DNA from 2 places in the Staphylococcus sp. HMSC071G07 genome. Region 2 is predicted to be linked to the other one. Evidence: predicted binding sites of a transcription regulator. Region 2 holds the regulator's gene; the other holds the start of a gene.
What was found. Region 2 encodes NrdR, which represses ribonucleotide reductase genes. Its sites were predicted from a motif close to AACACNATATATNGTGTT; they were not measured.
Positions count from the first base shown of each region.

Region 1: nrdI (class Ib ribonucleoside-diphosphate reductase assembly flavoprotein NrdI) is a predicted target of NrdR. The motif match lies at 4,137-4,154, and genes of this name have one in related genera.

Region 1 covers NZ_KV804768.1:453,136-468,821, forward strand. The annotation lists gene nrdF (class 1b ribonucleoside-diphosphate reductase subunit beta) at 288-1,262, opposite strand; gene nrdE (class 1b ribonucleoside-diphosphate reductase subunit alpha) at 1,422-3,527, opposite strand; gene nrdI (class Ib ribonucleoside-diphosphate reductase assembly flavoprotein NrdI) at 3,490-3,888, opposite strand; gene HMPREF2802_RS06570 (DMT family transporter) at 4,587-5,462, shown strand; gene queF (preQ(1) synthase) at 5,475-5,975, shown strand; gene HMPREF2802_RS06580 (peptide MFS transporter) at 6,220-7,734, shown strand; gene HMPREF2802_RS06585 (peptide MFS transporter) at 8,084-9,592, shown strand; gene HMPREF2802_RS06590 (diacylglycerol/lipid kinase family protein) at 9,770-10,684, shown strand; gene HMPREF2802_RS06595 (5' nucleotidase, NT5C type) at 10,795-11,325, opposite strand; gene hisC (histidinol-phosphate transaminase) at 11,746-12,807, opposite strand; gene HMPREF2802_RS06605 (ABC transporter permease/substrate-binding protein) at 13,005-14,519, opposite strand; gene HMPREF2802_RS06610 (ABC transporter ATP-binding protein) at 14,516-15,487, opposite strand.
Region 2 covers NZ_KV804750.1:42,999-58,684, forward strand. The annotation lists gene polA (DNA polymerase I) at 1-2,111, shown strand, start outside; gene mutM (bifunctional DNA-formamidopyrimidine glycosylase/DNA-(apurinic or apyrimidinic site) lyase) at 2,127-2,999, shown strand; gene coaE (dephospho-CoA kinase) at 3,015-3,650, shown strand; gene gap (type I glyceraldehyde-3-phosphate dehydrogenase) at 4,064-5,062, shown strand; gene nrdR (transcriptional regulator NrdR) at 5,373-5,846, shown strand; gene HMPREF2802_RS00240 (replication initiation and membrane attachment family protein) at 5,843-7,261, shown strand; gene dnaI (primosomal protein DnaI) at 7,258-8,184, shown strand; gene thrS (threonine--tRNA ligase) at 8,585-10,522, shown strand; lysine riboswitch at 10,590-10,764, shown strand; gene HMPREF2802_RS00255 (amino acid permease) at 10,893-12,386, shown strand; ribosomal protein L20 leader region at 12,451-12,574, shown strand; gene infC (translation initiation factor IF-3) at 12,599-13,132, shown strand; gene rpmI (50S ribosomal protein L35) at 13,150-13,350, shown strand; gene rplT (50S ribosomal protein L20) at 13,397-13,753, shown strand; gene HMPREF2802_RS00275 (NUDIX domain-containing protein) at 13,967-14,575, shown strand; gene HMPREF2802_RS00280 (hypothetical protein) at 14,591-15,514, shown strand; gene tig (trigger factor) at 15,629-15,686, shown strand, end outside.

The sequences.
Region 1 (15,686 bases), on a different contig from region 2:
ATAATGATAATCGTTATCATTAAGCATAAATCTAGTTTATCATGAAATTCAGATATTTCAATAGCCTACGATAAAATCATAGATAAATCGTATAGTTAGAGTATATTTACAATTGAATAATTTATGATAGAGAATTTTTTGTGCAGAATGTTTTATAACACTTCTTTTTCAAATAAAAGTAGATAGAGAAAATAATTATTAGAAGGCAAAAATAAGTAAGAAAAAGAGCAAGACATGCCAATGATACTGCCCTGCTCCTAAAATAATGTTATCAAGATCATGCATGACTATTTTTCGTCATCAAATATGAAGTCTTCATCTTGTAGCGCTTCTACATTAAGTGCAAGTGTGTAACCATCACCTTTAACTGAGAAGAAGTCATGGTTTTTAGTTGAAGTGTCTAACGCGTTCTCAATAATTGGGTTGAATTCGCGTTCTTCAAAGTAAGGTTCAAATCCTAAGTTAGATAATGCTTTATTGCCGTTATAACGCACGTAATTAAGGACATCATCTGTTAGTCCAATGTCATCATATAATTTGTGAGTATAAGATACTTCATTTTTATATAAATCTTCGAGCAAACGATACATTTCTTGGTCTGCTTTTTGCTTTTCACTCTCAGAAAGCTCATTGCGTAAATGTTGTGCATCTAAACCAGTAAACACACCATGAATTGACTCGTCGAGCAATATTTTACGGATAATTTCTCCAGATGTTGTCATCTTACCTTGACCTGCTAAATAAAGTGGATAATAGAAACCAGAATAGAATAAGAATGTTTCTAAGAATACACTTGATACTCGTGCAATATATTGATCGTAGATTGAAGCTTCTTTGCCCCATAATTTGTGATAGTTACCCACAATAACGTCCGCTTTATATTTTAGATGTGGTTCTTCAATCACCCACGTATCTAGAAGATAATTCGTTTCACTAGATGGTAATAGCGTTGTAAAGATGTGAGAATAACTTTTCGCATGAATTTGCTCCATCATGGCCATAAATGAATATACTGCTTTTTTACGTAAATCAGTTGTGTGCATCATGACGAGAGGCATACCATCATCGGCTTGGTGCGTATCTAGACCAGTTAAGCCTGCAAGAGCATATTTGAAGGCGTTCTTTTCTTCATCTGTTAATGTCTTCCAACTTGCAATATCTTTGGAAACCTTAAATTCTGTTTCCACCCACATTTGCGATATGTTTTGGCGCCAGAACATGTTGGTCATATCTTCTTGCGTATTCCAATTGACTGCTTTCATGTGTTTAACGTCTCCAATCTCATTTAAATATTGTATGTATGATTAAGTAGGAAAGATGAGCACCGAGACAAGAATAGTGCCAACACTCTCCTACTTAATCTACTTCATGCTTGAAAACAATACGTACTACTTTATGCTTAGATTATTTACTCACAATGCTTAAACTGAGCAACTTGTACACTCTTCTACACTTAATAGTTTGTTACGTGTGTAGTAAAGTGATTTAAGCCCTTTATGATGGGCATAAACATATAAGCGTGACAATTCACGTGTAGATACTTCAGAGTTAACATAAAGAATCGTTGAAATACCTTGGTCAACGTGAGTTTGAATTGTTGAAATTAGATCAATTAATTTCATTTGATCTGTATTAAATGCTGACTTGTAATACCACATTGTTTCTGGTGATAAGAACGGCATAGGATAGAATGTTTCTGAGTTACCATAAGTACGACGTTCAATTTGGTCAACGATAGGCATTACAGATGGTGTCGCATTCTGCACATAAGAAATACTTTGTGTTGGCGCGATAGCAAGACGATAAGCATGGTATAGTCCATGTTCTTCAACTTGTGCTTGCAATGCTTTCCAATCTTCAGGAGTAGGAATGTCTAATCCTTCGAATAAACGTTTCACTTTCTCATATTTCGGTTCAAATGTTTGTGAAGTGTAGAATTCGAAGTACTTACCATTCGCATAATCAGATTTGTCAAAGTCCTTGAAGATTGTTTGACGTTCTTTAGCGATTTCCATAGAACGTTGGATTGAATAATAGTTCAACATCATAAAGAAGATATTCGCGAAATCTTTCGCTTCTTCTGATTCATAACCGATCTTATTCTTAGCAAGGTAACCGTGAAGGTTCATCGCACCTAAACCTACGGAATGAAGCTCACTATTCGCTTTCTTAACACCTGGCGCGTTTTGAATGTTCGCTTCGTCACTCACAAATGTTAAAGCGTCCATACCTGTAGCTACAGAATCTCTGAATTTACCTGATTCCATAACATTAACGATGTTTAAAGAACCTAAATTACAAGAAATATCCCTTTTAATATCGTCTTCTACACCATAATCGTTGATGACAGATGTTTCTTGAAGTTGAAAGATTTCTGTACAAAGGTTGCTCATCTTGATTTGGCCAATATTAGAGTTAGGGTGTACTTTGTTGGCATTATCTTTGAACATTAAGTATGGATAACCAGATTGTAATTGCGTTTGTGCGATAAGGTTTAGCATTTCACGTGCGTCTTTTTTCTTCTTGTCAACATTAGGGTTAGCAACAAGATCATCATAATATTCGTCTAAATTTAAATCGTCTAATGTTACACCGTACTCTTTGTAAACTGTGTGTGGTGCGAACATGTAGAAATCCTTACCTTCTTTAGCTAAATCAAAGAATTTAGAAGGCACAATGAGACCCGTAGAAATTGTTGATAGACGAAGGTCTTCGTCAGCGTTAACTTTCTTCGTATCTAAGAACTCTTCAACATCATAGTGGAAGATGTTAAGGTAAACTGCACCTGCACCTGGACGTTGACCGAGTTGGTCAGCATAACTAAAGCCACCTTCAAGGGATTTCGCCACAGGTAACACACCTTTAGCTACACCTTTAATACCTTTAATCGCTTCACCACGTGCACGTAATTTAGATAAGTTGATAGCCACACCGCCACCAATTTTACTCAATTGCTTAGCCGTAGAATCAATAAAGTTGATTGAGTTCAAGCTGTCATCTACTTCTAATAAGAAACAAGATACGAGCTCACCACGACGCGCACGACCTGCGTTTAAGAACGTCGGTGTAGCAGGTTGATAACGTTGTTCAACCATACCTGAGATAAAGCGTTTCGCTAAATCAACGTCGCCATCTGCTAAGTAAAGTGAAACGATAGCCACGTGTTGATTATAATCTTCAAGAATATTCTCTTTGTCATTCGTCTTCAAAGCGTAGTCTTTATAGAATTTACTTGCTGACATATAACTTGCAAATTGGAAGTTAATGTTTTTCGCATAATTTGTCACGTCAACAAGTTGGTCTTCCGTATATTTCTCGAATACATTGAAATAGAAGTCATTATCTACGAGATAATGTAAGCGTTCAATTTCACTATCGAAATAGATGGTCTTGTCATGAATCTCTTGTAGATAGACTTCTAAAGCTTCTTGGTCTTTCTCTAAGTTGAAGAATCCATTGTCTTTCCTCTTTGTCACTTCATTATTTAATTCAATATGATTGTATCTTTTCTCGTCCATAGTCTTCATTAACCTGTCCCACCTTAACTTTAAATTCCTCAACATCACTGTTTGTTCCTTGAACTTCGAATTTCATTAGCAATGGCACTTGATAGTCTTCAGAAATGGTAATACCAGCTTTAGCGAAATTCTGTCCCCAATTTCGATTACCACTGGCTGCTACCGCTTCTAAATGTTCACTGTTGTGATTCAAGAATGACTGCACCGGCTCAGGCACTTCTCCGAAACCGATTGTTCCAGTGACCAATATATAGGGTTCATCTATACGATCTGTACAGTTAGCTTGAGTGATTTCTAAAGTATCTTCGAGTTCAGTACGCTGTATGAAACGTCTCACATTTCCTGTAAATGAGAAATAGACCACTTTCATTGGCTCACCTTCTTTCTAATTATGTATATCATTCAGGTGTTCGCCTAAACGACTGTCATTCTTATTTTCTTATCTTGGGTTGTCCATTGCATTTCTACCACAACATATAGTGTTAATAACCTAGCAAGTGACCATGTAATTTAGCATCTATTTGATAGCGTTACCCTATTTCAAGGGATAAATCACTTCTTCTACGTGTTAAATTACCTCTTTATAGTCATTTTATTAAAATGACTATTTCGCCACAAAACACAACATGTTGTGTTTGTTTTTAAGAATTCGTACTACATTATGTGTTTCATTATACATAACTGTGATTCCATTTTAAAGAGATACTCACATGTCAGTTTGATGTCAATTTTGTATCAATTTATATAACTCGCACCACCACACGCTTTTAATCTCAAAAAATGAAACGAAAAAATTTTATTTCGTAAACCAAAGGGTTTTTGGTTGCATTTTCATAAAAAGCGTGTAACTACGGTGTCGCTTAAGATAGAGCAATTCGGCGTTTTCAGTGAGTTACCATACATTTTAAAAGATATAGAATAACCCCCTAGTGTATACTCGATGATAATCGAACGTTTGTTCGTATAATCTATATTATCCTACTCCTGAAATTTTTGCAACCCTCATTACATGAATATTTTTTTATGCTAAGATAGATACGTTAAATTTATATGAATGAGGCGATATCAGTGAATCCTAAAGTGAAAGGTATTATAGCGATTCTGATTTCCGCAATTGGCTTTAGCTTCATGTCTGTGTTCTTTAGACTAGCGGGTGATTTACCCGTCTTCCAGAAGTCTCTTGCTCGAAATCTCGTCGCTATGTTTATCCCTTTATTTTTCCTATATAAATACAAACAGCCCTTGTTCGGTAAGTTGAGTAGTCAACCTCTACTCATTGCTCGTTCGGCTCTAGGGCTCACAGGTGTGCTATTCAATATTTATGCCATCGACCATATGATCTTAAGCGATGCTGATACATTGATGAAACTCAATCCGTTCTGGACGATCTTGCTCAGCCTGTTCTTCTTGCGTGAGAAGATCTTTAAGTATCAGATTATCGCAATGATCGTCGCAATCGCAGGAATGCTCTTCGTCGTGAAACCTGAATTCTCTTCTGCGATGATTCCTAGTTTAATTGGTTTAATGTCCGGTATCTTTGCAGCAAGCGCATACACATGTGTTCGTGCATTAAGTACGAGAGAAGCGCCATACACGATTGTGTTCTACTTCTCATTCTTCTCTATCATCGTACTGATTCCGTTCACGATCTTTACTTATGAACCGATGTCATGGCTGCAAATGCTTTATCTCTTAGGTGCAGGTTTGAGTGCTGCTGTAGGTCAAATTGGTATCACTCTCGCGTACAGCTTTGCACCAGCGAAAGATATTTCTATCTTTACTTACGCATCAATAATCTTTACGGCGCTATTCGGCTTTATCCTGTTCGGCGAGTCACCAGACTTCTACGCGATGTTAGGTTACGTTATCATTATTGGTGCAAGTTATTACATGTTTGAAAAGGCACGTCGACAACCACGCAAATCTCAAACGAATTCAAATTAAAGGAGTATGATTATGGCTCAAGGACGCAATCAAGAAGAACTTGAAGATATCACGTTATTAGGTAACCAGAATAATCAATACGATTTCGACTATCGCCCTGATGTATTAGAAACTTTCGACAATAAACATCAAGGCAGAGATTATTTCGTGAAGTTTAACTGTCCAGAATTCACATCACTCTGTCCTATTACAGGTCAACCTGATTTCGCGACAATTTATATCTCTTATATTCCTGATGTTAAAATGGTCGAATCCAAATCACTGAAACTTTATTTATTCAGCTTCCGCAATCACGGTGACTTCCACGAAGACTGCATGAATATTATTATGAATGATCTCATTGACTTAATGGATCCACACTATATTGAAGTTTGGGGTAAATTCACGCCACGTGGTGGCATTTCAATCGACCCTTATACGAACTACGGCCGCCCTAATACGAAATATGAACGTATAGCTGAACATCGTTTAATGAATCATGATTTATATCCTGAAAAAGTCGATAACCGTTAATTTCATACTATGAACTACATCCCATCAGTTCCTATCTACATTATGGAGTTGATGGGATATTCTATTATCACACGCGTCTCCCCCCTCTTTTTAAACACCTCCCAACTTACTCATAAAATTCCTAAAACATTCATAATTCACTAAAAAGTTAACACATTTATTACTATAGTTGTTGTAATTTTCGCAAAATAGTATTACGATAAAGTTTACTTTAACACTTAAACAATATAAAAGAGGGATGCTTATGAACAGAGCACAACACACACGCGAAGAAATCCTTAACAGTACACCACGTAAAGGTTTCTTCGGACATCCAAAGGGGTTAAGCACACTCTTCTTAACCGAATTCTGGGAACGCTTTAGTTATTATGGGATGAAAGCCATCCTAGTCTATTATCTATACTATAGTGTGTCTAAAGGCGGATTCGGTTTAGACGAAGGTGTAGCTTTGCAAATCGTGTCCATCTACGGAACGTTGATTTATATGAGCGGCATTATCGGGGGATGGATTGCCGATCGTATTACTGGTACGCAACACGCAGTCTTTTACGGTGGTTTCTTGATCATGATTGGTCATATCCTGCTATCTCTACCGAACAATTTAACGATGGTTATGATTGCATTACTATTCCTCATTTGCGGAACAGGGTTACTGAAACCTAACATTTCAACGACTGTCGGTGAGCTCTACGCTCAAAACGATGCACGTAGAGATGCTGCATTTACCATCTTCTACATGGGTATTAACTCAGGTGCATTGCTTTCACCACTCGTGACAGGGTACTTACAGGCGCGCTTTAGCTTCCATTTAGGTTTCCTAGTTGCAGCAATTGGTATGTTCTGTGGCTTAGTGATTTATGTTGTGACGCGTAAAAAGTATTTAGGATTAGCTGGTTTATCTACACCAAATCCTTTAACGAAACAAGAGATTAAAAAGACGTCTCTTTATGCAGGCGTCGTCATTATCTTGATTGCACTTTATCTCATCATTTTACAATTCAATAACGCACTCACACTACAGAACTTTAGCTTATTTATTACGATATTAGGTGTCATTCTACCGTTCGTCATTATCGTTAACATGCTCGTCAGCAAGGATGTGACGAAAGTAGAACGTTCTCGTGTATTAAGCTATATTCCGTTATTTATTACTGCCGTTGCATTCTGGATGATTCAAGAACAAGGCTCTACCGTTCTAGCAAGCTTCGCAGATAACAAGACGCAGCTGGATTTAGGGAAAGCGACAAATGGACTGATTCACTTCCATGTACCAGCAGCTTGGTTCCAATCCTTTAACCCTATCTTTATCGTAGCTTTAGCACCGGTCTTTGCTGCACTGTGGGTCAAACTAGGGAAGTTCAATCCGCCAACAGTACATAAATTCGCATTAGGCACTATCGTAGCTGGATTATCATTTATCGTTATGTATATCCCGCTTTCTGGTCCTCATAGTTTAATCAACCCGTTATGGTTAATACTGAGCTATTTACTCATTACGATTGGTGAGCTATGCATTTCACCAGTAGGTCTATCTACAACGACGAAACTCTCACCAGTCAGCTTTACAGCACGTATGATGAGCTTGTGGTTACTCGCCGATGCGACTGCACAGGGTCTCAACGCCCAACTTGTAGTGGTGTATACGAAGATATCTCAAATGGACTACTTCCTCTATTCAGGAATCGTTGCCATAGCTATTGGAGTTATACTCTTCCTTCTCTCTCCTTTAGTTAAAAAAGGAATGAAAGGTGTATTCTAAACGAACCTTTAGAAATCACATTATAAATAAGTATTAAATTCACCTAATCTCAAGAGCCTATAAATGACAAGTTACGATCATTTATAGGTTCTTTTTTTATCCCATCATTCCTATCATTTTAATTCAAAAACACCAATTTTCAACAATCTTGAATTCATTTTCTTACGTCAAAAAGGCGATGAACATCAGGACTATTCCCTCTTATCTTTCTTTAATTAACCTCACTCATATACTTAAATTTCACAATTTTGCCAATATTATTATTTTATGAATATTATTGAAACAATGAATTAATAAGAGTAGAATTTATTTAATACTCTTTTTAAAGGGGAGAAAGGATGGGAATGTTATGAGAGAAACGAAGAATCATGAACAAGCAGTTCAAACGATTCCTCAGAAGGGATTCTTTGGTCATCCAAAAGGTCTAGGTGTACTCTTCTTCGTAGAATTCTGGGAGCGTTTCAGCTATTACGGCATGCGCGCCCTACTCATCTTCTACATGTACTACTCCATTAAAAACGGTGGCTTAAACATGGACGAAGGTACTGCCCAATCGATCATGTCCGTTTATGGAGCGCTCATCTATATGACTTCAATTTTAGGAGGATGGGTTGCCGACCGACTCACAGGTACACGTTCTGCCACGTTAATCGGTGCAGTTCTTATTATAATCGGGCATATCTGTTTAGGTTTACCCTTTGGCATGGCAGGATTGTTCTCATCAATGTTCTTTATCATTGTGGGGTCTGGTTTGATGAAACCCAATATTTCTAACATCGTAGGACGTTTATATCCTGAAAATGACAAACGTATCGACTCAGGTTTCGTTATCTTCTATATGTCAGTGAATAGCGGTGCATTAGTCGCGCCACTAATTCTTAACCAATTTATCGATAATGGTAATTTCCACATTGGTTTCTTAATCGCAGCATTTGGTATGGCACTTGCACTCGTGTGGTACTTACTCTTTAATCGTAAAAATTTAGGACAAGTGGGATTGAAACCTTCAAATCCTTTAACAAAAGCAGAGCGCAAAAAATATAGTTTAATTTTCGGGTTAATTATCGCAATAATTATAATATTGTTAATTGTGACTGGTTTAACAGGCACACTTTCATTCGGTCTTGTAAGTACTGCCGTATTAATCTTAGGCGTGGCTTTACCGATTGTATATTTTACTATAATGATTCGCAGTAAAGAGGTCACAGATGTAGAACGTTCACGCGTTATCTCATTTATCCCCCTCTTTATACTCGGGGTGATCTTCTGGGCCATTCAAGAACAGGGCGCGAACGTACTAAATTTATACGCTCTGAAATACACAGATATGCAATTGAATCTCTTCGGTTGGACTACAGAGTTTGGTAAAGCTTATTTCCAATCTATTAACCCACTGTTCATCGTGCTACTCGCAGGTATCGTGTCTGTGATCTGGATGAAGATGGGTTCTAAACAACCGAGTATGGCCGTGAAATTCGTTCTAGGTGCTTCACTCGCTGGGCTATCTTACTTCTTAGTGGCTGGTGTAGACTACGCGACAGGTGGACATGCACAAATCAGTGTGAACTGGGTTATTATTTCATATATCGTGTGTGTTATCGGGGAGTTATGTCTATCTCCTACTGGTAACAGTGCGGCCGTTAAGCTCGCGCCGAAAGCTTTCAACGCTCAAATGATGAGTGTGTGGTTACTGACAAATGCGACAGGTCAAGCATTGAACGGTTCACTCGTGCGTTTGATTAAACCTTTAGGCTATGCCAACTACTTCATCTTTATTGGCGCTATCGCCCTAGTGGTGAGTTTGATTACATTAGCGTTTGTTCCGAAGATTAATAAAGGCATGCGAGGCATTAAATAAAGTAACCTTTCAACTTCTTATGGGTAGCAGAGTTATGATAAAGTAGAAAGCAAGTATGATTTTATTAAGCTAACTTAACATTCAACTAGGACGTTCTTAGTTAAAATGCTACAGCATCATGACACAACTTGACGTCCTAGTTTCTACCCAAGAATACAAAGAAATGCGGTGAAACATTTGTCTAGACAATACAATCATGGTGTGCTTTTTTACCACGAACATTCCGGCCTCAACGATATTTACGGTGGCATCGGCACAGTGGCACAATATTTATCTCAAATGTGCAAACACCTTTCTATTCAACTGAGTGAAGAGGAAGGCAATATCATCGATTACTGTGAAGCCATAAAAGCTCATGACTACGGTTCAGATATTGATATCTTATTTATCCTTGGCGGAGATGGTACCGTTAATGAGCTCGTCAATGGCGTAATAACGCATCAACTTGATATCCCTATTGCCATCATTCCAGGTGGAACGTTCAATGATTTTACTAAAACGCTCAACCTCGATGGAGATTATACTAAGGCGAGTGAGCAACTGCTCGAGGCACGTCCACAACGCTATGACGTGATTAAGGTCAATGGGCAATACGCGCTCAACTTCGTCGGTATGGGGCTGATTGTTCAGAATGCGAAGAACGTTCAGTCAGGAAATAAAGATATCTTCGGTCGCTTAAGTTATATCGGTTCTACGGTTAAAACGCTCGTCAATCCTGTGAAATTCAACTATCATATCGCTGTCGATGGCGAAGAAACACAGGGTCAAACTTCAATGCTCGTCATTGCCAATGGACCTCACATCGGTGGTAACCGTATACCGCTGACAGATCTATCGCCAAGCGACGGTTTCCTTAACGCCTTTGTGTTTAAACATAGTAAGATGAGCGTCTTCAACGACATCTTCAAGAAGCGCGACAGCATGAATTGGAATCGCGTGACGAAAGGTATTACGCATCTTCAAGGACGCAAATTTAGGATTACGACGGACAAGCATCTTGATGTTGATATGGACGGAGAGATTGCTTTATCGACGCCACTAGAGATTGAAGTCGTGCCACAAGCCATTGAAATCTTAACTTTGCCTGATTAGTTGTTTAAAATAACTAAACACTGTAACTTTAATAAGCTCCCTTGCACGTCATTTAGGTATGCAAGGGAGCTTGTATATTAATAGGTTTATTTTTTACCCAAAGTGATTCATTATTTTAAAAAGTACTCAGCAACATCTTTCCATCCGCTCACTCGAGTGAAACGGTCTTCAGATGCATTGTGCGGTGCTGTGAACATAATAGGTTTGCCTTCAAAGATTTCTAATTGTCTTGGATTGTCGTCTATTAAATAGTCTGCTTTAACGATATTTTTACGGCCACAAAAGACGAAATGTTGGGGATCTAAAAATGGGAAATACGTACGTAACCATTCGTATTTCTCTTGAAACGACGTCGGAACGTCCATCGCCGCTGTGGCGATATACACATCGTAATGCTCGTTTAACTCTCGCACAACCTCTTGTGCATTGTCCATCACATCTAAGTTAAGGAAAAAGCCAGGTTCGCGAAGAATTTCAGGTAATAAACCATCGTGCTCAGGAATAACATGCTTTAATTTCTGTCCATCTAACATGCCGTAAGTAATCCCTAAGTTTAAACGTTCATTCACAGTGTTCATCATTGCACCGAGCGTATCTGCAAGTACTTCGTCCATATCAATTGCAATAGATTGTCTTGTCATAACATCATTTCTTCCTTTCTGTTCACCCTCGATTATAGCAAAGATAATATAGAAATGGGAGCAAGACAGAAATCTTTGATTTCGTTGTCTTGCCCCCGCGAGGATGACTAGAGTTCGAGAAAAGCGAAGCGTCATCTCGAATTCAGACATCTACCGCGTAGATGTAAATTTAGAAAAATACAGTACGTAGTACATTGATTAGTTACACACAAATACATAGACAGCAATCTATTTGATTGCGTAGTCTTTCCCCCGCAAGGATGTCTAGCATAATCAATAGCTGCTAAGCCATTGAGTGTACAGACAGCTACTGCGTAATTGCATAAATAGAACTAACAGTATCATACATTTACTTTCAACGGTAATAAGTTAATAGACAGCAATCTACTTGATTGCGTAGTCTTGCCCCCGCAAGGTTATTTACTCGTCATACTCAAATTGACGCAACACTTCTACCATTCGATCATTCTGTTCCGGGAAACCAATCGTAATTCGCACCCCATTCGGAAATTCTCGCGTGATACATCCTACTGATAAAAGTTGTTTAAAGAGTTCGTGTGGTTGTGACGTACGCACAAAGACGAAGTTCGTTTGACTTGGATAGAAATGACGACTTTCTGGAATTTGATAGAACTTGTCTCTTTCGCGTGCATTGCGCTCTCGAATTTGAGCTAAATATTCTTGGTCCTTACAAGCAGCGACAGCCGCATGTTCTGACAAGCGTCCCACATTAAATGGCGGACGAATAATATTGTACTTTTTAACCGCTTCTGAATTCGCAACTACATAACCAATACGCATACCAGCTAAGCCATATGCCTTTGAAAAAGTACGGAGTAAAAAGGCATTATCAAATTCTTCTTGTAATGCTAAAGTATCTGGGAAATCCTTTGCTGTGACGAACTCAAAGTAAGCCTCATCAATCATTACAGGAACGTCGTTAGGTACGCGAGACAAGAAGTCACGTAACTGTTCATGTGTGAAATAAGTACCCGTCGGATTGTTTGGATTACAAAGCCAGATGAGTTTCGTATCGTCATCCACTTCTTGCAGAATACCTTCTAAATCAAACTGGCCATCTTGTAAAGGAACTTGAACTACCGTAGCCGCTTCAACTATAGCATTATGATAATATTGTCCAAAGGTCATTTCACTCGTTACAATCTTGTCCCCTGGCGTTAAGACAGCACGAGAAATCATGAGAATCACTTCGTCCAATCCAGCGCCGAATAAGATGCGGTCCGCGTCGATGTTCAGATGTTGACTCAACACTTCTCTAAGTGTCGGAGAACCGGTTTCAGGATAGTAGAAGAGCTCATCTAAATGTTGCGTGATGGCTTCTTTCACTTTAGGTGATGGGCCATATAAATTCTCATTTGATGCTAACTTGTGCAGTTCACCTTCTACGCCATATTTCTCCTTTAAACCTCTCGGAGAAAGACCTGGTTCATATGCTGATAATTGATTAATTTGTTTTTTCATAGTGGTCCTCCTTTATTTATCTGAAATTTCAAAAGTTAATCACTATTATACGCGCTCGCCTAGCAGAACACAATATAATCAGTTTATTCCATTAAAGAGGCATAGAATAGAGATACACGAAATGACACCTCACAATAAAAAGAGCAGGACGATACAATCAACTTGATTGCGTCCTACTCCAATCACTACTTTACTTGTTATTTTATTAAATGATGTTGTTCTAAATAATGTTTAGCAACATCATACGGATCTTTCTTCTTCACCGTAACTTGATAGTTCATTTCTTGCATGTCTTCATCTGAAATCTTACCAGCGAGTTTATTTAAAGGTTTCTTCACTTCTGGATGATCTTTAAGATATTTCTCTTTAAACATCGGCGCACCTTGATATGGTGGGAAGACATTTTTATCATCTTTCAACACTTTCATATGATACTGTTTCAATTCTGCATCTGTAGAGTACGCATCGATAAGATTGATGTCACCTTTCTTCACAGCTTGGTAACGTAATTTCGGTTCCATCGTCTTGACGTTATCGAAGTGCAAGTCGTAAGCTTTTTTAACTGCTGGATAGCCATCGCCACGATCATTGAACTCTAACGTAAAGCCTGGTTTAATTTGATCCTTGACCTTGTCTAAATCACCAATCGTTTCAATATGATGTTTCTTGGCGAAATCTTCTTTCACAGCCAAAGCATAGGTATTGTTATATTTCATCGGCTTCAACATCGTCATATCATATTTCTTCTCTAGACTCTGTTTCGCTTGATGATAAACTTTCGGCTCCTCTTTCGATTTCAGATCTTCTTTCGTCAATTCGCCTAAGACTGTTCCTGTGAATTCTAAATAACCGTCGATATCGTCCGATTTCAAGGCGTTAAAGAGGAAGGACGTCTTGCCCATACCATCTTTCACTTCTACAGTGTCGTCGGTTTCGTCTTCGATCAGAATTTTATACATATTAGTGATAATAGACGGTTCTGAGCCTAATTTACCTGCAATCGTGATATGTTCACCTTTGTTAGATAAAAGTGGTGCGATAATTGCAATCAATAAGACAATAACGATAGCTGCGAGTGACAGCATCAATTTCTTGTATGACAATTTCTGCATAAAGCGCAACACTAAATCAAAGATAATGGCGAGCAAGGCTGCTGGAATCGCTCCGATCAATATCAATGAAGAATCATTACGGTCGATACCGAGTAAGATGAGATCCCCTAAACCGCCAGCGCCGATTAACGCAGCAAGTGTTGCAGTACCAATGATTAAGACCATTGCGGTACGAATACCAGCCATAATCACCGGCATCGCCATTGGTAACTCTACCTTACGTAAACGCCGCCATGGTTTCATTCCAATTCCTTTCGCTGCTTCTACAAGTGATTGGTCGACTTCAGCAATCCCAGTGTATGTATTGCGTAGGATAGGCAGTAACGCATACACAACGAGTGCAATGACTGCTGGAACCTTGCCAATACCGAAGAGTGGGATCATTAACCCTAACAATGCGAGTGAAGGTATCGTCTGCAAGACTGCTGCTATATTCATGACAATTTCTGATAGTCGCTTCGTCTTCGTTAGTAAAATACCTAAAGGCACACCAATTAATGCGGCGATCAACAATGCGATAAAGGATAGTTGAATATGCTCAAGAATCGTTGAGAGCAGTTGCCCTTTCCGGTCTGAGAATGTTTGAATTAATTCATTCATGCGTGCTCACCTACCCGTTCTTGTGAGTGGGATAAGTAATCAAATACTGCTTCACGCGTTAATAACGCTTGTTGATCATTTTTCTGATCGTTCACTATGACGGCTTCGTGGTTAGCCAGCGCTTGATACACTTCGTCGACACGCTGTGCACTATCGAAAGTTGGATAACTTCCGAAATGATTATTATGCGCATCGCTGACATTCTCAGATGTCACTATATCTCCTAATTTCACCCACTCGGTTTGCTTAATTTGATCACCCATAAACTGTCTGACAAAGTCATTCTTCGGTGCATCGATAAACGATTGAGGTGTCCCAATTTGTTCAATATGTCCATCATTTAACAGACAAATACGATCGCCTAATTTCATCGCTTCATGAATATCGTGTGTGACAAAGACAATCGTCTTCTTAATCTTAGACTGCAAATCGAGTAAATCTTCTTGTAGTTTCTCTCTACTAATCGGGTCAAGTGCACTAAAAGGTTCGTCCATTAAGATGACCGGTGGATCAGCTGCTAATGCACGCACGACACCGATACGCTGACGTTGCCCACCAGATAGTTCGTCAGGCTTGCGCATCTTATATTGCTCAGGATCCATATTCACCATTTCCAACAGCTCATCTACACGCGCATCAATATCTTTCTCTTTCCATTTCTTCATCTGAGGCACTTGTGCAATATTCTCCTTCACCGTCATATGCGGAAAGAGTGCAATCTGTTGAAGCACGTAGCCGATATCCCAGCGCATTTCATACACAGGATAATCGCTAATCGGCTGGTTGTTAAAATAAATATAGCCTTCTGATAACGGTATCAAACGATTAATCATCTTTAATGTTGTTGTCTTACCGCAACCAGAAGGTCCAATAAGCACGAAGAACTCGCCTTCGTCAATGTTGAAACTCACATCATCTACAGCGACTTTATTACCATAACGTTTACTTACATTCTGAAATTCAATCAAGATATCACCTTTATTTCTCTCTGTCTCATCTTCTGGGTTGCAATAACCACAGGTTCATCTATACTCATTCCCTTTTTTCCAGAGTTTAAAGACGATTTCAGAATTATTTTTACTGGTAAAATAAATTTTTCAGATGGACGACTTTATTTTTAATCCTACATTAAAAAACAGCGCCATTTCAGTCCTCTAGCATGAAATG
Region 2 (15,686 bases):
AACAAATTATTGATATGAAAGGTCTGATGGGTGATACTTCAGACAACATTCCTGGCGTGGCAGGGGTAGGTGAGAAGACAGCGTTGAAATTGTTAAATCAATTTGAGTCTGTTGAAGGTGTTTATGAACATATAGATGATGTATCAGGTAAAAAGTTAAAAGAAAAGCTAGAGAATGGTAAGTCTGATGCGTTGATGAGTAAACAGTTAGCGACAATAAACGTGGATAGTCCACTAGAAGTTAACTTGAAAGATACACAACTTCCAGAATCTATTGATGAACAAGATAAAATAGAATTGTTCAAGAAATTGGAATTTAATCAGCTACTTAACAATTTAGATGTTGAATCTGTTGATAGTGGAGATACAGAATTAGATATTGAAGTTCAAACTTCGTTAGACGCTATTGATTATACTCAACTCGCCTCAGCTACGATCCATTTCGAAATTGATGGCAGTAATTATCTGAAAGATGATATGCTTAAATTCGGTATTTATGCGCAAGATCAACATGTAGTGGTTGATGCTCAAGCAGCTGCGGCGCATGATGCTCTAGTTAAATGGTTGGAAGATCCGAATACTGAGAAAGTGGTTTATGACGCTAAGAAAACTTATGTCGTTGCGCATCGATTGGATATTCAGATTGAAGGCATCCAATTTGATGCTATGCTAGCAAGTTACATTATCGACCCATCACGTTCTATTGGTGATGTGAAGTCTGTTGTTGAGCATTATAACCAATATTACGTACCTTCAGAGATACAAGTTTATGGCAAAGGTAAGAAACGTGCGGTGCCTGAAGATGATGTTCTGAACGAATACGTAGGTAAGATTGTTCACAGTATTTCAGAAAGTAAGCCAGAAATGATAGATCAGTTAACAGCGCATCAACAATGTGAATTACTCAATGATATAGAGTTGCCACTTGCTCGCATCCTTAGTGAAATGGAAGAAACAGGCGTTTATACTGATCGATCTGACTTAGAAGAAATGGAGCAAGAAATTAAAGAGAAACTTGACGTTTTAGTTCAACAAATTTATGATGCGGCTGGTGAAGAATTTAATGTGAATTCACCTAAGCAATTGGGTGTGGTACTCTTCGAAAAACTTGAACTCCCTGTGATCAAGAAGACGAAGACGGGTTACTCAACAGCTGTAGATGTGCTTGAACAACTTCAAGGTGAACACCCAATTATCGACTACATTCTTGATTATCGTCAGCTTGCGAAACTTCAATCAACTTATGTTGAAGGCTTACAGAAGATGATTAGTAAAGATCAACGCATCCATACGCGTTTTAACCAAACACTTGCGCAAACAGGTCGTCTCTCATCTGTAGATCCTAACTTGCAAAATATTCCTGTACGTTTAGAAGAAGGGAAACGCATACGTAAAGCATTCAAACCGACACATAAGGACAGTGTCATCTTCTCAGCCGACTATTCACAAATCGAACTACGCGTACTGGCACATATCACAGGCGATGAAAGTATGAAACAAGCCTTTATTCATGATCATGATGTGCATACGGCTACGGCTATGAAAGTGTTTAATGTGGAAGCGGATGAGGTCGACAGTTTAATGCGTCGTCAGGCGAAAGCAGTTAACTTTGGTATCGTTTACGGTATTAGTGACTATGGTCTTAGCCAAAGTCTAGGTATTACGCGTAAACAAGCGAAGCAATTTATCGATGATTATTTAGATAGCTTCCCAGGCGTGAAAGAATATATGCATAATATTAAAAAAGAAGCTAAAGCGAATGGGTATGTTGAGACATTGCTGCACCGTCGCCGTTATTTACCAGATATTTCAAGTCGCAACTTTAATATGAGAAGTTTCGCTGAACGTACAGCAATGAATACACCGATTCAAGGTAGTGCAGCAGATATTATCAAACTCGCGATGGTCAATTACGCGAATGCTATTCAAGATAGTGACTTTAATGCTACGTTATTGCTTCAAGTTCACGACGAACTTATCTTTGAGATTCCAAAGGACGAAGTAGATGCGTTTAGTGAATTTGTGATTGATATTATGGAACATGCATTAGAGCTCGATGTACCATTAAAGGTTGAATCTAGTTATGGTGCAACTTGGTATGATGCGAAGTAGAAAGAAGGTGAGCATATGCCAGAGTTACCAGAAGTTGAACATGTGAAGCGAGGTATCGCGCCTGGTGTAGAAGGTACTACGATTCAAGAGGTACAGTTTTCAGAACAGGTTAAGCTAGGTAAAAATAATCAAAGAGAAACGATTATTAAAGGACTGGAACTGGATACCTTTAAAACGTTTACAGAAGGTTATACCATTAATCATATTGAACGTCGTAGTAAGTATATTTACTTTCATCTACAACGGGGTGACGAGACACGTATCATGGTAAGTCATCTCGGTATGACAGGCGGGTACTTCGTAGTCAACGAATTAGATGATATAGGTAATCATAATTATCGTAAACACTGGCACGTCATCTTTCATTTAGATAATAACAAGATGTTAGTGTATGCAGATATTCGTCGATTCGGTGAAATACGTAACATTCCAGAATTAGCAGCCTATCCACCTTTGTTAGAAATTGCACCGGAACCGTTTAAAGAAGAAGCGTTACAACATTATCTATCTTATTTTAATGAAAGAAAATTTCTTAAAAAACCAATTAAAGCTATGATTCTTGATCATCGTGTGATTGCTGGATGCGGAAATATCTATGCATGTGAAGCGCTCTTCCGTGCTGGTATCCATCCTGCTCGCAAAGCCAATAGTCTCACGATGCAAGAACGCAAATTATTATTCTATTATATTAGAGAAGTATTAGAAGAAGGAATCCGCTATGGTGGGACAAGTATTTCCGATTATGTTCATTCCGATGGACGGCGTGGTGAAATGCAAAACCGCTTAAATGTCTATAAGCAAGACACATGCAAAGTTTGCGGAACTCCTATCGAAAGGCAGGTTATTGCGACTAGAAATAGTCATTTCTGCCCAGAATGTCAAAGTTAAAGAAAGAGGGAAAGTATGCCTAAAGTAATTGGACTTACAGGTGGAATTGCGACAGGCAAATCTACCGTTTCAGAACTACTATCAGCTCACGGTTTCAAGATTGTGGATGCTGATATCGCTGCAAGACAAGCAGTCGCGAAAGGTTCACATGGCTTAGAACAAGTCCGCGAAGCCTTTGGCGATGATGCGATCACAGAAGAGGGTGAGATGGACCGCGCTTATGTGGGCGATATTGTTTTTAAACAACCTGAGAAGAGAGTTGAACTCAATAATATTATTCACCCCATCGTGCGTGAAATTATGGACAAAAAGAAAGCGGAATATGTGGCGGAAGGTCACAATGTGATTATGGACATTCCCTTATTATTTGAAAACGAACTACAGGATACAGTGGATGAAGTGTGGTTAGTCTACACCTCTGAAAGTATTCAAATCGATCGTCTTATGGAAAGAAATGATCTTTCTGCTGATGATGCCAAGGCTAGAATTTATAGCCAAATTTCAATTGATAAGAAACGTCGCATGGCTGATCATGTTATTGATAACCGTGATAGCAAATTAGAGTTAAAACAGAATCTTGAACGCTTGCTACTCGATGAAGGTTATATTAATCAAACGCTTGAAGATGACGAGGATGAAGCACAAGCTTGATGTAAAATGCATGCGTCTTTGAATGAAATTGAATAAAGTATAATGTTCGCTTATGCATCGGATATGTGATAGTTGAACAGATGCGAAGTAGCTATAGAAATCTCAAATTATGAGGCGTTTCTATAGCTATTTTTCGTTAAAAGGTGGAGAGTGGGAGAGTCTCACATCTCGGTAGTGAAATAGTGGGCAAGCGTAGAAAGTACCATGGTTGGGATATAAATGTAAGTAAGTTACTAATTTAATATGCATTGAAAGGTGATAGTGCTATATAGATGTTCCCTAATTTATAAATATCAGCCGACACGTCTATGTAAGCTTTTTCATAAAGTTTATAGAAACCGCTTTCAAATTAGTAACTTTATGTTATACTAATGCCATAAAGTATAACACATAATTCGAGGGGTGCTTTTTTTATGTCGACAAATATTGCAATTAATGGTATGGGTAGAATTGGCAGAATGGTGCTAAGAATCGCATTGAAAAATGATAATTTAAACGTAGTCGCAATCAACGCGAGCTACCCAGCTGAAACTATTGCGCATTTAATCAAACACGATACGACTCACGGTAAGTTTGATTTAGATGTCGAAGCGACAGACAATGGTATTAAAGTAGAAGGTCATGAAATCAAATTACTCGCTGACCGTAATCCAGCTAACTTGCCTTGGAAAGATCTCAACATTGACATTGTTATTGAAGCAACTGGTGTATTTAACCATGGTGACAAAGCACAAGCACATATTGATGCTGGCGCTAAAAAAGTCTTACTTACTGGTCCTTCTAAAGGCGGTCATGTTCAAATGCTCGTTAAAGGTGTTAACGATAGCGACTTAGACGTTAATGAATACGATATCTTTAGTAACGCTTCATGTACAACAAACTGTATCGGTCCAGTTGCGAAAGTACTTAACGACCAATTCGGCATCGATAATGGTTTAATGACTACAGTTCACGCGATCACTAATGATCAGAAAAACATCGACAATCCTCATAAAGACTTAAGACGTGCACGTTCATGCAACGAAAGTATCATCCCAACTTCAACTGGTGCTGCGAAAGCATTGAAAGAAGTGCTACCTGAACTTGAAGGTAAATTACATGGTATGGCTTTACGTGTACCAACTAAGAACGTGTCACTTGTTGACTTAGTTGTAGACTTAAACAAAGATGTCACAGTAGATGAAGTCAACCAAGCATTTAAAGACAACGATTTAGGTGGCGTGCTTGCAACAGAAGATGCACCACTCGTTTCTTCAGACTTTAATACAAATCCACATTCAGCAATTGTTGATACACCAAGCACTATGCAAATGGGTCCTCGTAAAGTGAAAGTCATTGCTTGGTACGACAACGAATGGGGTTATTCAAACCGTGTTGTAGACATTGCTGAACAAATTGGCCAAGCGCTTTAATTAAAGTTAAGTCAGTAATTAAACATATTTTAACACTAACATCTTTAACCAGTAGGGTAGGTTACCAATAAGTTATAAGTGTGATTGATACAATAAATTGAATGAAGGTTTGTCTCGGATTGAGATTCGTCTCCCGAGGCAAGCCTTTTTATTATCTAAGGTAAAATGACAGAGGAGCGTAGCAACTCAAGAACACATCGCCCTTCACAACTACACTCTGTTGATTCAAAGCATCGTCGTAGGCCTTTCTTTAGTCTCATAATTATTTATAGTATAATAATGTGTAATCTAGAAGAGAGGATGAATATCGATGAAGTGTCCTAAATGTAGTGCGACCAATTCTCGCGTCGTTGATTCACGTCATGCGGACGACGTCAACGCGATACGTCGTCGTAGAGAATGTGAGAACTGTGGTACGAGATTTACGACGTTTGAACATATCGAGAAACGACCACTCATCGTAGTGAAGAAAGATGGAACGAGAGAACAATTTCTACGCGAAAAGATCTTAAATGGATTAGTACGTTCTTGTGAAAAGCGCCCCGTTGGTTACCAACAACTCGAGGAAATTACCAACCATGTAGAATGGAAGTTAAGGCACGATGGTCACGCAGAAATTTCTTCTAGAGAAATCGGTGAACATGTGATGAACCAACTCATGCATGTCGATCAGGTATCTTATGTACGCTTTGCTTCAGTATACAAAGAATTTAAGGATGTCGACCAATTGTTAGCTTCTATGCAAGGTATCTTGTCGAAAGATGAGCGGAGTGACGATGAATGAATTTAAAGTCTAAAGATTATGGTTTGAGAGCTAAAGATGACTTTCAAATCCTACGCCAATTTCAATTTCATAGTAACCATATGGATATTCTTAACCGACTCTTCACACCTCTCATAGGCTCTAGCAGTACGGGGTTGTATATTTATTTAGATCAGTTTAGTGGGCAAGCGTCGCAATCAGAGCTGACACATTATACGATTATGAGTGAGCTCAAGATTAATTTATTAGAATTTCGCAAGCAAATGGATGTGCTTGAAGCGATAGGACTAGTGAAGACATACGTGCATCATGATACGGCACATTCGCATTTTATCTATGAACTCATTCAACCACCAACAGGTAAACAATTTTTCGATGACCCGATGTTATCAGTCTTTCTATATAGTGAAGTAGGACATCAGCGTTACCATCAATTAAAGCGTTTCTTTGCATCTTCTAAGACACAAGTTGACTTGAGTCAGTTTACGGAAATTACTCGTAAATATACAGATGTATTTAATATTCCGCATCAACGCGTGCCTGACACAGACATTCAAGTGACAGAAGAACAAACATATCAAGGACTTAATTTGTCAGACGTCGAATTTGACTTTGAAGCGTTGTATGATTTACTGCAATCGCATTTTATCAGTAGTAAAATTATCGGCAGTCAGACGAAACAACTCATTACGCAGCTCGCAACACTATATGGACTGACGCCTGAAGCGATGAAGAGTATTATATTAAAATCACTTACAAGCGACCAAGAACTCTCTTTCGAAGAGTTGAGAAAGCATGCACGGACGTATTACTTGATGGAACATGATCAGCAACTTCCTAACATTCAAGTTAAACAGCCTGCACAAGCCAATACACAAGTACAAGGAACGGCTAACAGCGCAGCAAAAAATGAAGAAGACGAACTTAAACCAGGGTCGGATAGCTGGTTAGAATTACTCGATAACACGAGTCCTATTGAAATGTTAGCGTCGTGGTCAGAATCAGAGCCGACTGATCATCAGAAACGCATGGTCGAAGAACTGGTTGAACGCGAAAAGCTTTCTTTCGGCGTAATCAACATCCTCTTGCAATATGTCATGCTGAAAGAAGACATGAAGTTGCCGAAGAATTATATTATGGAAATTGCTTCGAATTGGAAGAAAAAGGGGTATACCACTGCTAAACAGGCTTATCAACAAACCATGCAGCAAGAATCGAAGAAGAAAGAGAAAAAAGCACAACCCCAAAGAAATTATCGACCACAATATCAACCTTATTCACGAGAGTTAACGCCTGAATGGCTGAAAAATCGTGAGCAACGGTCGCAACAAAAAGAAGACTCATCCAATGAAGAACACGATGAACAGTTTGAAAAGGAACGTCAAGCCTTCCTACAAGACTTACAACAGACATGGAATGGAGGTAAGAAAGAATGAAGAGTTTAAACGATATATTAGGGAATTCGAAAGATTTAAATCAGCGACTTGAAAAGATTAAGAGAGACGTCATTAAAGACCCTGATGTCAAAGCTTTTCTTGAAGCACACCGCTCAGAAATCACTAATTCTATGATTGATAGAGATTTAAATATTCTTCAAGAATATAAAGACCAACAGAAACATTATGATGGCCATGCATTCGAAGATTGTCCGAACTTCGTTAAAGGGCATGTACCAGAACTCTATATTGAGAATGGTCATTTCAAGATTAAATACCTTCCATGTCCTTGTAAGATTAAACATGACGAAGCAAAGTTCAAAGCGCATTTAATCACTTCTCATCATATGCAACGTGCGACTTTAGATGCTGAATTGAAAGATATTTATACGAATCGTCGTGATCGCCTTGATGTTGCTATGGCTGCGAATGATATTTGCAAACGTATTAAGAGTGGAGAGACAGAGTACTTGAAAGGATTATATTTATATGGTCCTTTCGGTACAGGTAAATCATTTATTCTTGGTGCAATGGCGAATCAATTGAAGAGCGAGAATATTCCTTCCACTATGGTCTATCTACCAGAATTTATTCGCACGTTGAAGAGTGGATTTAATGATAACAGTTTTGAAAAACGTCTTAATCAAATCATGAAAGCCAATGTCTTATTTTTAGACGATATCGGTGCAGAAGAAACGACACCATGGGCACGTGACGAAGTGATAGGTCCGCTACTTCATTATCGCATGGTTCATGAATTGCCAACGTTCTTCAGTTCAAACTTGAATTTCAAAGAACTTGAGCATCACTTCTCACTCACACGTCAAGGTGCAGAAGCAACCAAAGGTGCACGCATCATGGAACGTATTAAATCACTTGCGCATCCCTATTTCCTAGAAGGCGTGAATTACAGGGATATTTGAAATTTATAATAGATAGTGTATAATAGGAATAAATCTAAATCGACATGAAACGTTTAAGGATATGATAAACAAAGCTCTGTTACACAGAGAGTTAGCGGTGCTGAGAGGCTAATTGACATCTTTGTTTGTTACTCCCTTAATGACTGATATTTGTAATGAATATCCGGCTCAAGACCGTTATCTTAAGTAAAGTGAGATATGTGAGTTTATGTCACACTACTTAAACCTACATATCTAATTAGGGTGGTAACACGGCGTCCTCGTCCCTTTATGGGTGAGGGCGTTTTTTATTTGAATCAATATACAAAAACCTAGAATCAGGGCATCTAAGAAATAGAAGCTTGAATAACACTGCGTTTCATGTCGACGAGATCATTAAGTATCAATAGGAGGGTTCTAGATGGAACAGATTAATATTCAATTTCCAGATGGTAATAGTAAAGCGTTTGATAAAGGCACAACTACAGAAGATATCGCACGTTCTATTAGTCCTGGATTGAGAAAGAAAGCGGTCGCAGGTAAATTCAACGGACAAATGGTAGATCTTACTCGTCCACTTGAAACAGATGGTGAGATTGAAATCATCACACCGGGAAGTGAAGAAGCATTAGAAGTACTTCGTCACTCCACAGCACACTTAATGGCACAAGCATTGAAACGTTTATACGGTGATGTGAAATTTGGTGTAGGTCCTGTCATTGAAGGTGGTTTCTACTACGACTTCGATATGGATGAACGCATTTCTTCAGATGACTTTGAAAAGATTGAAAAGACAATGAAACAAATTGTCGATGAAAATCATCCTATCGAACGTCATGTCATATCTCGTGATGAAGCGAAGGACTTCTTCAAGGACGATCCTTACAAATTAGAACTGATTGATGCGATTCCGGAAGATGAAAATGTCACACTTTATTCTCAAGGTGAATTCACGGATTTATGCCGAGGCGTGCATGTTCCATCTACATCTAAAATTAAAGAGTTTAAACTTTTATCTACAGCTGGTGCGTACTGGCGAGGAGATAGCAACAATAAAATGCTACAACGCATCTATGGTACTGCGTTCTTCGATAAGAAAGACTTGAAAGCACATCTTCAAATGCTTGAAGAACGTAAAGAGCGTGACCACCGTAAAATTGGTAAAGAGATGGATTTATTCACTAATAACCAACTCGTCGGCGCAGGTTTACCACTATGGTTGCCTAATGGTGCTGTCATCCGTCGCGAAATCGAGCGCTACATTGTAGACAAAGAAACTAGCATGGGTTACGACCACGTTTATACACCTGTTATGGCGAATGTAGATTTATATAAAACTTCAGGTCATTGGGATCATTATCAAGATGACATGTTCCCACCGATGAAACTCGATGAGAATGAAGAGATGGTGCTACGTCCAATGAACTGTCCACATCACATGATGGTTTATGCAAACAAACCACATTCTTATCGTGAATTACCAATTCGTATTGCGGAACTTGGTTTACAACATCGTTACGAAGCAAGTGGTGCAGTTTCAGGTTTACAACGTGTACGTGGCATGACTTTAAATGATGCGCATATCTTCGTACGTCCAGATCAAATTAAAGAAGAATTTAAACGTGTTGTTCAACTTATACTAGATGTGTATGACGACTTTGGTTTTGAAAACTATAGCTTCCGCCTAAGTTATCGTGATCCAGAAGATAAAGAGAAATACTACGATGACGATGATATGTGGAACAAAGCTGAAGCGATGTTGAAAGAAGCAGTAGATGAGTTTGGTTTAGAATATGAAGAAGCGATTGGTGAAGCGGCATTCTACGGCCCTAAACTCGACGTTCAAGTTCAAACTGCAATGGGTAAAGAAGAAACATTATCTACTGCACAACTTGACTTCTTATTACCACAGAAATTCGACTTAACTTACATCGGTAATGATGGGGAAGAGCATCGTCCTGTAGTCATTCACCGTGGTGTAGTATCTACTATGGAACGTTTCGTCGCATTCTTAACTGAAGAGACTAAAGGTGCCTTCCCAACATGGTTAGCACCACGTCAAGTTGAAATCATTCCAGTTAATGTCGACTTACACTACGATTATGCACGTGCTTTACAAGATGAATTGAAATCCCAAGGTGTACGCGTCAATATCGATGACCGTAATGAAAAAATGGGTTATAAAATTCGTGAAGCACAAATGCATAAAGTACCTTACCAAGTTGTCGTAGGAGACAAAGAAGTTGAGAATAATGAAGTCAATGTTCGTGAATATGGTTCTAAAGATCAAGAGACTATGGAGAAAGATGATTTCATTTGGAATTTAGTTGATGAAATTCGTTTGAAAAAACAACGCTAAACTTGAAAAAGGATAAGGTTTACTGTATATTAAAATCTAGTCAGATAGAAATTTGATGAATATTACAATAAGAGTTAGAGGTTGCGACTTCGATGAGTAATTGAGTGTAGGCAGAATGAGGCTGAGGAAACTCAAATGAAAGGCGAAGTCGCCGAAGCGATATCCATTGTCATTCATTGATATCGTTGGGTCAGACATCGAAAGGTGCTGGACTGTCACAATTGTGATGTGCTACCTATAATAAATCTTCAATCGGTTGCATATCCAAAGGGTATGCAACCTTTTTCAATAGGATGATAAATAGAGAAATAACCGAATAGCGAGCACTAGTGAAAGAGAGTAACCTCTAAAGACTAGAAAGGGAGCTTCTATGGAGAAACATTCAAATCAGAACGAAGGGATTCAAAGAGGTCTGAAAGATCGTCATATTTCGATGATTGCGATTGGAGGCTGTATCGGTACAGGGTTATTTATGACCTCAGGTGGTGCGATTCATGATGCAGGTGCACTCGGTGCATTATTAGCATACGCCATCATTGGTGCCATGGTCTTCTTCTTAATGACCTCACTTGGTGAAATGGCAACCTACTTACCAGTTTCCGGATCATTCAGCACTTACGCTACACGTTTCGTCGATCCATCTCTTGGCTTTGCCTTGGGTTGGAACTACTGGTTTAACTGGGTAATCACCGTCGCTGCAGACGTTACGATCGCCGCTCAAGTCATTCAGTATTGGGCGCCGATGAAAGGATTAGCAGCGTGGGGTTGGAGTTTAATCTTTATCGTGATTATCTTTGCGCTTAACGCATTGTCTGTACGAGTTTATGGTGAAAGTGAATACTGGTTTGCCTTGATTAAAGTAGTCACAGTTATTATCTTTATCATTATCGGTTTACTCACTATCGTGGGTATTATGGGAGGTCACTACGTTGGCTTCGATACATTTACGAAAGGTGACGGACCTATCCTCGGTAATGGGGTAGGCGGCAGTTTACTGTCCATTCTAGGCGTATTCTTAGTCGCTGGTTTCTCATTCCAAGGTACTGAGCTTATCGGTATTACAGCTGGGGAATCTGAGAATCCAGAACGTGCCGTGCCGAAAGCGATTAAACAAGTCTTTTGGCGTATTCTACTCTTCTATATTATCGCTATCTTTATCATCGGTATGTTGATTCCGTATGATAGTTCAGCGTTAATGGGAGGAGATAGTGATGTTGCGACGTCGCCATTTACTTTAGTGTTTAAAAATGCGGGTCTAGCCTTTGCGGCATCATTCATGAACGCTGTAATCTTGACTTCAGTATTATCAGCTGGTAACTCTGGTATGTATGCATCAACACGTATGCTTTATTCAATGAGTAAGGATCGTCTAGCTTTTCCAATCTTTGGTAAAACGAATAAACACGGCGTACCTTACATTTCACTTATTGCAACAGGAGTGATTGTGCTAGCAATCTTTGGACTACAACATCTAAATGGCGATGCTTACGAATATATCGTAGCAGCCAGTGGTATGACTGGATTCATCGCATGGGTCGGTATCGCTATCAGTCATTATCGCTTTAGAAAGGCGTTTAATGCACAGAACTATGACAAATCGAAACTAAAATATCATGCGAAATTATTCCCGTTTGGACCTATATTTGCTGGTGTACTCTGTGTGATCGTCATCATTGGTCAAGACGTGGACTTCATCAAGACAGGTCACTTTGATTTAAATCGCTTTATCACGACTTATATGGGAATTCCAGTCTTCTTGGTCTTCTTTATTTATCACAAAATACGTTATAAAACGAAGAAGATTCCTTTAGATCAAGTGGATTTACGCCAAGATGTTAAAATGGACGATATTAAACATCATTAAAAGATAAATTAAGCATTGACTTATGAAATGAATATTGGTATGATTGTTCATGTTGAATACGAAACGAACCAAGTAGAAGTATCCGCTTCTCACCTGTAGCGACGCGTAAAGCAGTTGGCAGGTCAATAGACATGGACTAATCATGTGATTGAAGAGCGGGTACAGTATACCCGCTCTTTTTACTTGGTGTTACTTTCGTAAAAATAATGGAGGTGTCAACCATAGCAAAAAATCAAACTCAAGTTAACGAACGTATTCGTGCAAAAGAGATTCGTCTAATCGGTCAAAATGGTGACCAAATCGGTGTCAAATCTAAAAAAGAAGCTTTAGATATGGCAGACCGAGTTGGATTAGATGTTGTAGTAGTGGCTCCAAACGCTAAGCCACCTGTCGCAAGAATCATGGACTACGGTAAGTACAAATTCGAGCAACAGAAAAAAGAAAAAGAAATGAAGAAGAAACAAAAAACAATTAACGTTAAAGAATTACGTTTAAGTCCAACTATCGAAGAACACGACTTCCAAACTAAGTTGAAGAATGGACGTAAATTCTTATCTAAAGGCGATAAATGTAAAGTTTCTATTCGTTTCAGAGGACGTGCCATCACTCATAAAGAGATTGGTCAACGCGTTCTTGAGAAATTCGCTGAAGAAACGAAAGATATTGCGACGATCGAACAAAAACCTAAGATGGATGGTCGCCAAATGTTTATCATGTTAGCACCTAATGCTGACAATGAAAAATAATTTAGGAGGAATTTATCATGCCAAAAATGAAAACACACCGTGGAGCAGCTAAACGTGTTAAAAGAACTGGTTCAGGTAAATTAAAACGTTCTAGAGCTTTCACTTCACACTTATTTGCAAATAAAAACACTAAACAAAAACGTAAATTACGTAAAGCGAAATTAGTTCATAAATCAGATATGAAACGCGTAAAACAATTACTTGCTTACAAAAAATAATTTAAAATCAATCATTCGTTCAAGATATTAGAAGGAGGAATTTACTATGCCACGAGTAAAAGGTGGAACAGTAACTAGAAGACGTCGTAAAAAAACGATTAAATTAGCAAAAGGTTACTTTGGTGCGAAACGTACATTATACAAAACAGCTAAACAACAAGTAATGAAATCAGGTCAATATGCTTTCCGTGACCGCCGTCAAAGAAAACGTAACTTCCGTAAATTATGGATTACACGTATCAACGCGGCTGCACGTCAACACGACATCAGCTATTCACGTTTAATGAACGGCTTAAAACAAGCTGGTATCGATATCAACCGTAAAATGCTTGCTGAAATCGCAATTTCTGACGACAAAGCATTCGGTGAATTAGTATCTAAAGCGAAAGAAGCTTTAAAATAATTAACTATCATTCCTTCCAAAGATGGCTTCGCTCCATTTGGAAGGAATTTTTTTACATACTAGAAGTGTTAGCGTGGTTGAAATTCGTTTCAACAATAGCGTACAGATGATGAGAAACGAAAGGGCACAAATACCAATCACTATATTTACGATTGATATGTGTGCAACGTTTGATAAAATAAAGCCAGATGACAAATGATAAAGGAGATTACTATGTCTAAATTTGATGAGATGATTACAGTCGTACCACGAGACTTAGTCTTCGATAACGAACGCAACCAATTTAATGGATTTTTAAACAAATCTACAGCTCAAGGACAAGAGATCTTTAACGCACTTTCACACTACGAGGTCAAAAGACGCGGTGATATGGAAGAAGATCCCAACTACAAACAGCTCGTATCTTATTGTTTACTTGAGAATCATCAAGGCGAGCTACTCGTTTATAAACGCTTGTCTGGCGGTGGTGAATCACGTCTTCACGGTCAAGGCTCCATCGGCGTAGGTGGTCACATGAACGATGTCCCAGGCGCAGAGTCCATCAACGAAGTCTTACGTACAAATGCACAACGTGAGCTTGAAGAAGAAGTGGGTCTATCCCCAGCTAAAAGTCAGAACTTACAATATTTAGGATTTATTAACGATGATACAAATGAAGTCGGAGAGGTTCACTTAGGTGTCGTGTTTAAAATAACTGTTGATAAGAACGATGTTGAAGTTCAAGAGACAGATACGCTTGCGATTGAATGGATTGAACAAGGTAAGATAGAAGATACGAGCAACTTTGAAACATGGAGTAGCCTGATATTAGAAGCGCTATAAGAGAGGTGGCTCATTATGTCTGATATTATTCCCTTTCCACGAGCGAAGCAGAAGTTAATCAAAGAGATTAAAACAGCTTATTATGACCGTTTGTATGAAGATGCCTCAGACTTATTTGAAGAATATGAGCGTTTCTTTGAAATGGATGATTCGCTTGCTGAATTAAAGTGTGATATCTTGTACCAACTCGAAAGATATTTAGAGCTACGAGAAGAGGCGATTATTCTTCTTAAGCAGGGTTTAGGTAGTTATGATGCGCTCATGATTTACTACGTCCAAGCATTGAACGGTTTAGGGCAGTATTTCGAGGTCGTTAAGGTCATTGATCAAGTGATTGATGAAGTGAGCAACCATCAATCTCGAATGCGTCTCTTTCCATTGAAAGAATATGCTGAATCTCAACTTGAAGCCTACAATCAGCAGGCAGCACAACAGCTCGAAAGCTTTGACCAATTAGCTTTACACGAGCAAGTGCAGACCATTCTAACATTAATTGATTATAGTCAGTTTAATTACAAGTCGAGCGTAGCCAATTTGATTGAAACACTTGAGTTAGCACCTAACCTCATCAGTATTATGCTCGAATACTTACGATTAGCGCATTACGAAGAACGTTTAACAGTATCTAAATACGGGCATGAGAAGACTGTTATACCTGATGACTTACCTGGAATTGAACATTCTGAGATGAAACAGCAGTTGATTCCTCGAGTACTGGAATTCGTCGAAGAAGAGGCAGCACAGCTTGTTCGAGAGGCTTATCGCTTATTAACGAACCATGCGATTATGCTCTATCCATTGGATATTTATCGTCTTGGTTCACAAGAAGATTGGATCACTGCGTATCAGAATTACTTTAAATCCATGCTCGGCATGAGCGAACTTGATGAACAGAATGATTTAATTCAATTAATTATAGCAATCGATCGAGAGCCTTAACTTGTTGTTAACGAGCGAATAGTAATAATTCTAGTCATTTGTATAGGTTCTAGACCTGTGCTATAATGATGAAGTTGAAAAATTAAAATAGGATTATCATGGAGGTTTTTATACATGACAGCAACTTGGGAAAAAAAGGAAGGTAATCAAGGCGTACTATCTGTTACAGTAC